DNA from 3 places in the Bacillus cereus group sp. BfR-BA-01360 genome. Region 3 is predicted to be linked to each of the others. Evidence: riboswitches for the same ligand, from Rfam matches in the RefSeq annotation. Region 3 holds a riboswitch; each other region holds the start of a gene.

Region 1 (3,284 bases), on a different contig from region 3:
AATTTTTCTTTCCATCCGCTTTACTGCGGCCTTTAAATGTCTTACATGCGGATTAAATGCCCCTCCGACAGAAAACCTTGTTGCCGGACCAATCGATTTCCCTAAAATAGATCGACCATTATTCATCTCCTGAATCATCTTAATAAGCTCAATAGACGATACATCATATACAGAAGTAGCCCCTGGAAAATCCCCAACCCGAGCTGGATCACCTGTTAAAGCGAGTACTTCTTCCATTCCTAGCACTGACAATCCAAGTAGATGCGATTGTAATCCAATTACATTGTGATCTCGGCACGTTAAATGAGTAAGTACTGGTATATCATGCTTCGTTAATAACGCTCCCATCGCCATATTTGAAATGCGCGGTGAAGCTAACGAATTATCAGCCAATGTAATCGCATCAGCACCTGCTCGCTTTAATGCTTTAGCTCCTTCAAAAAAACGCTGTGTATCCAATGTTTTTGGTGGATCTAGTTCAACGACAACTGTCGTTTGTTTTTTCGCTTTCTCTGCAAGAGTACTATGCGCTCTAAAGCGCTCCGAATGCGTATGAATGATTGGCGGCCTTGAAACAACCGTCTTTTCTATAACAGGTACTTGATTGGCAATTGCACGTTTCATTCTTTCAATATGTGCCGGTGTGGTACCACAACAACCTCCTAATAAACGAACCCCCTGTTCAATAAACTTCGGTGTCATCGTCTCGAAGTAAGCCGGACTTCCTTCGTATATATAGCGTCCTTCTATATAATTTGGAAGTCCAGCATTTGGATAAGCAGATAAATAACCGTCTTTCGGAATCGAAATCATTTTTAAAGCTTCCGTCATAGGAAGTGGGCCTAATTGACAATTTAAGCCGACCACATTTGCACCATTATGTATGAGTTGTGCTAATATCTCATTTACATCATTTCCATTTTGGGTCGTACCAGCCTCATGAAGTGCTAATTGTGCCACAATTGGAATATCTGTTTGTTTTCTTAGGACTTTGATAGCATGTATGAGCTCAAATTCATCATAAAATGTTTCAAGCAGTAGCCCATCTACCTCTTCTTCTATTAACGCTCCAGCCTGTTCAAGTAGCATAAATTCTCGCTCTATATTCGTTGTCGTAACGGCACCAATATGTTTCATTCCACCAATCGTTCCTAAAATCGCATTTTGCTCCTTCGCAGCTGCTTTCGCGAGTTTTACTGCTGCTCTATTAATTTGTACAACTTGATTTTCTAAGCCATATGTACGCAATTTCGCCTCATTTGCACCATATGTATTTGTTTGAATCACATCAGCTCCAGCAGCTACATATTGTTTATGAATCGATACAATTAAATCTGGATCTGATATATTTAACTCTTCAAAACTACTTTGTAGTCCATGTGAATGCAGTAATGTACCAATTGCTCCATCACCAATTACAATCCCTTTTGATAACAAATCTAGTAATTTCACTTATCTCCCTCTTTTCTATCAATATAAAAAGTCCCCCTCTTCACCTTAAAGAGGGGGACTTCATCGATCCACCTCTTATCACGCAAAACCAATTGTTTTGCAGGTATTAGCACCGTTTCAAACATATTGTTTGAAGGTTGCCGGGTTTCACAGGGCCTTTCCCTCCACCGCTCTTAATAAGAGTTTGTTCTTACTATTTATGTTATTAAAAGGAAATCTGTTCTCCTTTAACAAAATTTGCTGATTTTCTAATAAACTTAGCATGCAAAAAAAGGAAAGTCAACAAAAAATATAAAAAATAAAAAAATTTCAAAATAAAGTTGCAATTCTTTTATCTTTTGTTGTAAAGTTAAACACATAATAAAATTTCATACAAAGTATTCTTATCTAGAGAGGTAGAGGGACTGGCCCTATGACACCTCAGCAACCATTAACAAACTTGTTAATAAGGTGCTAATTCCAGCAAATTATCAAATAATTTGAGAGATAAGAAGAAGACTCTATTTGAATGAAAGCCTTCTTCTTTGAAGGCTTTTTTTATTTTTCTATTACCATATACTTAAATTTCCATCTCATAAAGGAGGAATGTTGCTATGTCAACAATCGAAACAACATTAGCTCAAATTGGAAACCGTAGTGAAACGGGTACAGGTACGGTAAATCCCCCTGTTTACTTTTCAACAGCCTATCGCCATGAAGGAATTGGAAAATCAACTGGATTTGATTATTCTCGAACTGGTAACCCTACACGCGGTCTTGTAGAACGCGCAATTGCTGATTTAGAAAAAGGTGATCAAGGCTATGCCTGTAGTTCTGGAATGGCGGCCGTTCTTCTTGTGCTTTCTCTATTTCGCTCCGATGATGAACTTATCGTATCTGAAGACTTATACGGAGGAACGTATCGTTTATTTTCTGAACATGAGAAAAAGTGGAATATTCGATGTAGATACATAGATACACAATCGATTGAGCAAATTGAACACGCAATTACTTCTAAGACAAAAGCAATTTTCATCGAAACACCTACCAATCCTTTAATGCAAGTAACTGATATTCAAGCTGTTGCAACCATTGCAAAGCGTCATGGTTTACTGCTTATTGTAGATAATACTTTCTATACACCGTATATACAGCAACCTTTAACTGATGGAGCTGATATCGTTCTACATAGCGCAACAAAATATTTAGGTGGACATAACGACGTATTAAGCGGGCTTGTTGTTGCAAAAGGAAGCGGGCTTTGTGCGGAGCTTGCCCATTACCATAACGCTTCTGGTGCTGTATTGAGTCCTTTCGATTCATGGTTATTAATACGAGGAATGAAAACTTTGGCACTTCGGATGAAGCAACATGAAGAAAATGCAAATAAAATTGTGACCTATTTAAAAGAAGAAGACGGTGTAACAGACGTATTTTATCCAGGTAGAGGGGGCATGATTTCCTTTCGTCTTCGCGATGAAAAATGGATAAATCCTTTCTTACAATCTTTATCTATTATTACATTTGCTGAAAGCTTAGGTGGCGTCGAAAGTCTAATGACATATCCAGCTACACAAACACATGCTGATATTCCAACAGATGTACGAATTGCACGAGGTGTATGCAATCGTCTACTTCGTTTTTCCGTTGGCATTGAACATAGCGATGACTTAATTCAGGACTTACAGCAAGCAATTCAATATGCAAAAGAAGGTGTAAAAATATGAATTACTCTTTAGACACACTGTTACTGCATAACAAGTATAAACATGATGCACAAACCGGTGCTGTTAACGTTCCAATTTACAATACATCAACTTTTCATCAGTTTGATGTAGATTCCTTTGGAAAAT
Region 2 (3,284 bases), on a different contig from region 3:
TCTGCGCTCCGTATGGAACTAGCCCTTGAACACAACACGAGAACACATCTAGTACACTCGCCGATTTTCGTGGATCAATTTCATATTGATCTGCAATATTTTTTGCAAGAGGACCAGTGAATATAATCGAAATTGTGTTATTCGCTGTGCATATATTCGTCATGCTTACTAATCCAGCAATTCCAAATTCCGCACCTTTTTTCGAACGGATATTACGCGTTAATGTATTCATTAAATATTGAATACCACCATTATATTGAATGATTTCAACCATTCCACCAATTAAAATTGCCAATAGTACGAGTTCCATCATTCCATTCATCCCTGTTGCAGCACTTTTAAAGAAGCTAGCTAACGTATAACTCCCATCTAAAAAACCAATGATACCAGATAAAATGGTTCCACCTGTTAATACAACGAGTACATTCCATCCAAGTAGCGCTGTAACAAGCACCCCTGCATACGGCAATATTTTCATCCAATCAAATGCATGTGTCTTTATTTCTGTATGATTTCCTAAAGTAAGAACAACTAATAATATAACGGTAATCATAGCAGCGGGTAAAACAATTAAAAAGTTCGTTTTAAACTTATCTTTCATTTCTGTCCCTTGTGAACGAACAGCTGCGATTGTTGTATCAGAAATAAATGATAAATTATCTCCAAACATAGCCCCACCTACAACTGTTGCCATCGCTAACGCAATTGAAATATCTGTTTGTTGACTGATCCCTACAGCAATCGGCGCTAATGCTGCAATTGTTCCCATTGAAGTTCCCATTGCTAATGAAATAAATGCACCGATCACGAAAATGCCAGCTATAATAAATCCTTGTGGCAAAACAGCTAAAGCTAAATTAACTGTAGAGTCCACTCCTCCCATTCCCTTTGCTGTTTCTGAAAAAGCACCAGCAAGTACAAATATTAATACCATAATCATAATGTCTGGATTCCCAGCTCCTTTAGCGAAGCGTTCTACTTTCGCTGTAAAACTCTCTTTCCGATTCATCGCTAAAGCAACTCCTACCGCAATTAGTATCGCTACTAAAATCGGCAATTTATAAAAATCACCTGTAATGATTCCAGAACCAATAAATAGTACTAAAAATATTCCAAGTGGCAATAAAGCAAAAATATTTCCTCTCGTTTCCTTCACCATATCATCTCTCCCTAGTTTTAAACCTTTTCTACTGAATAACAAAAGACCTCTTCCAAGAAGAAGAGGTCTTATACATCTATAAGAAACACTCTTCTCATCTTTCAAGCACATGCTTGCTGGATTTGGCACAGCACTCCAAAATCGAGTCCGCTGCCGAGGCATCATAGGGCCAGTCCCTCCGCCTCTCTTTATAAGAAGGTTTCATATTTTTATTTGTAATAATGTCTTTCCTAACTTTACTCGCTTATAAATCAAAAGTCAATTATTATTTTTATAGAAATAATCGGTATTTTTCTTCTTATTCATATAATGCGACGAATATACCAATCATTATACATAAAAAATGATCATTTCAATGTTTCTATTTCACGTTTTAAAATAGAAATCCATGGAAATTCTTCTTTTTCGATTCTCTCCATAACCCACCTTGCTATATCCCACGCTTCATTATATTCGTCTCTGGAAATGGTTTCTTCTGCATAAGCCGCTTCCAACTCACCTTCATCTAATAAATATATTTTCCCATCTGGAAATAATACGACATCCAAATATAGATCATCAAAATATGGCAAGCCATTCTCATCTATTTCGAACTCTTTAGCAATATCAATATAATACTGTACTATATTTTTTTGTTCATCTAACATAGCTGTAATAACAAATTTTTTACCTTTTATAAAATACTGCACCCATGTATAGCCATCATTTACAATACAAATTTCACTATGATCATACTGCTTATAACTAGGTTCCTTTACTTTTATCACATGCAAAATTCCTAACATACCTTGCTCACATTCCCGCACTTCATACGTTTTCTGTAACAATCTTTTCCACGAAGCACCATTTCCATATTTTCTCTTCATTATACATCCCACTCCTTTCCAATATAGAAAAGCTCCCACATATTGATGCGAGAGCTTTTTCAATCGTTATTACGCTACTTGTTTTCCAGATATCTCTTTCAAATAAGCTTGTCCTTTTATATCATCATATTGTCCTTCCCATTTAGACATAACAACAGCTGCTAAAGAGTTTCCAACAACGTTAACTGCTGTACGTGCCATATCTAAAATACGGTCAATACCTGCGATAAACGCTAAACCTTCTGCCGGAATTCCAACTGTACCTAACGTTGCTAATAGTACAACGAATGATACACCTGGTACCCCTGCAATCCCTTTTGATGTTAACATTAATACAAGTAACAATGTAATTTGCTGTGTAATCGATAAATCAATACCATACATTTGTGCTAAGAAAATTGCAGCAATCGCTTGGTATAGCGTTGATCCATCTAGATTAAATGAATAACCAGTTGGAATAACGAAAGATGAAATCGCCTTTGGACAGCCGAATTTCTCCATCTTCTCCATAATTTTTGGCAAAACTGTTTCTGAGCTCGCTGTAGAATACGCTAAAATAAGCTCATCTTTTAAAATTTTAAAGAACTGAAATATGTTAATTCCAAAGATTTTCGCTGTAAGTCCTAGTACGACAACAACAAAGAAAATCATCGATCCATACACAACAATCACTAACTTCCCTAGTGGGATTAATGATGCTAGACCAAATTTAGAAACGGTCACACCAATTAAAGCAAATACCCCAAATGGTGCAAACTTCATTACTTGGTTTGTAACATAAAACATTGCATCTGCTACCCCTTGGAAAAATTGCAGAACCGGTTTTCCTCTTTCACCAATCGCTGCAATCCCTAAACCAAATAATACAGAGAAGAAAATAATAGCAAGCATATCACCTTTTGCCAGTGATTCTATAATATTTGTCGGAACAATGTTTACAAATGTATCCGCAAATGAATGACTCTGTACTTGCTCAGTTGTAGCTGTATATTTTGAAATATCTGTTTTTGTTAATTCATTCATATTAATACCTTTTCCTGGTTGGAAAATATTCGCTACCAGCAAGCCGACAACAATCGCAATTGTTGTAATAATCTCAAAATAAATAATTGTTTTTCCGCCTAATCGACCTAGCTTTTTCACATCTCCAACACCTGCAACCCCAACAACGATGCTCGCTACAACGATTGGTACAACAATCATCTTAATTAATCGAATAAAAATATCACCAATTGGTTGTAAAAACTTTGCTACCTCTG
Region 3 (3,284 bases):
GGTCGCCATCTTGGAAACATGTTAACGCATGTTCTCCAAGACTCCGGCACACTTGTTCATCTTCTTGTTGAATTTGTAGCGCTTCCTCTTCTAATATTTTTCGTGCTGTCTTTATCGTGGATACCTCTTCAATTGCAGCTCTCATACGGTCGATAGCCCAAAATAAATTAACTGCTGTCGGGCGCGAAGTCCCTAAATAATTACAGTCTCGATTGAATTTTGTTTTGAATTCCACTATATTTATAGCTTCATATTTTTGAGCAGCTAAAGCTAATCCAAAAGCAGCCGCAATGCCAATCGCTGGCGCTCCTCTTACCTCTAGCATAACAATACTTTTCCAAACATCTTCAATACTTGTTAATGTTTTGTATTCCGCAACATGTGGTAACTTCGTTTGATTCAAAATGGTAATAGAATCACCTTTCCAAATTATCGCTCTTGGAACTGCAACTGTTGTATTCACACCTTTATCCCTCCTTCAGAAACAATATGTTGAAATAATGTTTTGAATACTTGAATGTCTGCCCCCTTTGTTTGATGTAACAATAGACTTCTCCCCAAATATAGAGCCTGTTTTTTTACTTGTATTCTTCTATCTTTCTCAACAATTCCATCTAAATCTACTACATGTGCCAAACCTATCGTTCTACGTATAACTTCACAACCGGCAAATCCAACCGCATCACGAAAAATATGTTGCAGAACAATCGGAAGCCATTGCTTTTCCTTCGTATACGTTTCCACACCCTCCAATATCCAAAGTTTTGTAAATGTATCTACAAAATAGCTCCATGTTTTTTCAATATGAAAAAATACAACTTCTCGTTTCTCTTCTCTTGATAAGGCATTTAATAATAAATTTGCTATAAACTGTCCTAAATCGAATCCAAGCGGGCCGAAAGTTGCAAACTCAGGATCAATGATTTTCGTTTCTTTTGAAGAAGCAAAAATGCTTCCTGTATGTAAATCTCCGTGAATTAATGCTTCCTTTCTCGTTAAAAATTTATATTTATATTGCGCAACTTGCAGTTTTAAATTTTTATCACACCAAAGCTCTTCTATAACAGACTGAAGTTCTCTCTCATAGTCGTTTGTTTCGTAATTTCCAAACGGATCTGTAAACACGAGATCTTCTGTAATTTTACAAAGATCAGGGTTTATAAATTTTCCATCTAGTACTCTTTTTTCTTCGGTATTCAGTCCGAAATCCGAAGTATAAAATAACACTTTCCCTAAAAAACGACCTACATGCTCAGACAATAATGGATACTCTTCTCCTTCAATGAACCCTTTACGTACAATTGTCAAAGATGATAAATCTTCCATCACTATTACAGCCAATTCTTTGTCATGTCCATATACTTTCGGAACAAATTCCGGCACATACTTAGCAAAAATTTGTAATGCCGAACTTTCAATAGTTGCTCTATTAAGCGAAAGCGGCCAACTTTCACCAACTACTTTTGCATATGGAAGTGCTTGCTTTACAATGATTCCTCGCTTCCCGTCATGGAGATGGAATACATAATTTAAATTCCCATCCCCTATTTCTCGGCAAACGATCGTGGCTTCTTTTTCAAAATATCCCTGTTCTTTAACATATTGCACTGCTGTTTCTTCCGTTAATGCATAATATCCCACTATTTCATCCCCCTTTTTAATTCAGAGGTTTCTCAACATAAGAAAAACCTCTTTCCATGAAGAAAGAGGTTTGAAGTGTATCTTCTCCCCTCTTATCTGCCAGAAAATTCATTTTCTGCTGGAATTAGCACCGTGCCTTTTTGGCGCATAAGCGCCCCATTTCACAATGGTATTACGGTCGGTTGCTGGGTTTCATAGGGCCAAATCCCTCCACCTGCTCTTGATAAGAGTTTTGCAACTTATTCGAATGTTTAACTTTCTGATGATGACTATAACAAGAATAAAAATCATTTGTCAATCTTTTTATTTATACAATTCTAAACGGCGATCCATAAAAACAGGAATTCCTCTGCGGACCTCTTCTATCTTTTCTAGCTCTATCTGTCCATAAAGAATGCTCTCTTCTTCTTGTGCCTCTGCGACAATTTTTCCCCATGGGTCAATAATAAGCGAGTGACCACCAAATACGTTATTTGGATCTTTTCCTACTCGATTACAAGCTACGACATAACATTGATTTTCGATTGCTCTCGCTTGCAGTAATAAACGCCAATGCTCAAGGCGAACAAGAGGCCATTCTGCTACTACAAATACTATTTTTGCGCCTTTAGCAGTATGTACGCGTATCCATTCTGGAAAACGAATATCATAGCAAATAACCCCTCCGCACTGAATCTCGTCTAAAGTAAATTCTCCTGTTTCATGTCCTGCTATTAAATACTTATGTTCATTCATTAACTGAAACAAGTGCACTTTGCTATATTCATGTTGTACGTTTCCTTGGCGATCCATAATATACATCGTATTTGTAACACCTTTCTCTGTCTGCTTTGCAACAGAACCACCGACAATGTTCACGCTAAACTCTTTTGCCCATTTTGAAAGCACTTCTTTTGTTTGTTTTCCATCCTTATCCGAAATTTCAGGAAGTCGCTTCAAATCATATCCTGTTGTCCAAAGTTCAGGTAATACGATTACATCTGGGTTCACTTTCATTGCCTCTTCTATTTTTTTCTCTGCGTACTCTGTATTTAAAGTTACCTCACCAAAAACAATATCCATTTGAATACATGCGACCTTCATTTTTTCAGCCCCATTCTTTATTTTTTTCTTTACAAAATCTTGGAAAGGATATATTATTTGTCACTAGAATTGTAACAACTTTCAAAAGAGGTGGAAAGTATGAAAGATTTTAAACCTTCCGAGCTTATGACATCACTCCCAACACAATTTTTCGCTTCACTTGTCACAAAAGTTAATAAAGTAATTGAAGCTGGACATGATGTCATCAACTTAGGGCAAGGAAATCCCGATCAACCAACACCGCCGCATATCGTAAAATCTTTACAAAATGCAGCAGAAAAGGTGCTTCATCATAAATATCCACCATTTCGTGGACATAACAGCTTAAAAGAGGCAGTTGCAATCTTTTATGAACGTGAATATGGGGTAAAAATAAATCCAAAAACAGAAGTTGCGATTTTATTTGGTGGAAAAGCGGGATTAGTAGAATTGCCAATTTGTTTTACAAATCCTGGTGAAACGATTCTTGTTCCTGATCCTGGATATCCTGACTATTTATCTGGCATTGCTTTAGCGAAGGCAAAGCTTGAAACAATGCCACTATTAGCAGAGAATCATTT

What was found. A riboswitch is a leader RNA that binds a small molecule or an ion and turns the genes downstream of it on or off. The one in region 3 is predicted to bind S-adenosylmethionine.
Region 1: another riboswitch for S-adenosylmethionine. It lies ahead of MR056_RS13670 (methionine biosynthesis PLP-dependent protein); the one in region 3 lies ahead of mtnK (S-methyl-5-thioribose kinase).
Region 2: another riboswitch for S-adenosylmethionine. It lies ahead of MR056_RS04455 (Na+/H+ antiporter NhaC family protein); the one in region 3 lies ahead of mtnK (S-methyl-5-thioribose kinase).

What each region holds. Positions count from the first base shown of each region.
Region 1 covers NZ_JAKUFV010000014.1:6,468-9,751, forward strand. Annotated here, with positions in the region: gene MR056_RS13665 (bifunctional homocysteine S-methyltransferase/methylenetetrahydrofolate reductase) at 1-1,452, opposite strand, end outside; SAM riboswitch class I at 1,525-1,635, opposite strand; SAM riboswitch class I at 1,833-1,945, shown strand; gene MR056_RS13670 (methionine biosynthesis PLP-dependent protein) at 2,046-3,158, shown strand; gene metC (cystathionine beta-lyase) at 3,155-3,284, shown strand, end outside.
Region 2 covers NZ_JAKUFV010000003.1:160,557-163,840, reverse strand. Annotated here, with positions in the region: gene MR056_RS04455 (Na+/H+ antiporter NhaC family protein) at 1-1,156, opposite strand, end outside; SAM riboswitch class I at 1,251-1,356, opposite strand; gene MR056_RS04450 (ribonuclease FAU-1 family protein) at 1,507-2,025, opposite strand; gene gltP (glutamate/aspartate:proton symporter GltP) at 2,095-3,284, opposite strand, start outside.
Region 3 covers NZ_JAKUFV010000001.1:222,127-225,410, forward strand. Annotated here, with positions in the region: gene mtnA (S-methyl-5-thioribose-1-phosphate isomerase) at 1-463, opposite strand, end outside; gene mtnK (S-methyl-5-thioribose kinase) at 460-1,641, opposite strand; SAM riboswitch class I at 1,731-1,871, opposite strand; partial or broken gene MR056_RS01130 (carbon-nitrogen family hydrolase) at 1,945-2,809, opposite strand; gene MR056_RS01135 (pyridoxal phosphate-dependent aminotransferase) at 2,824-3,284, shown strand, end outside.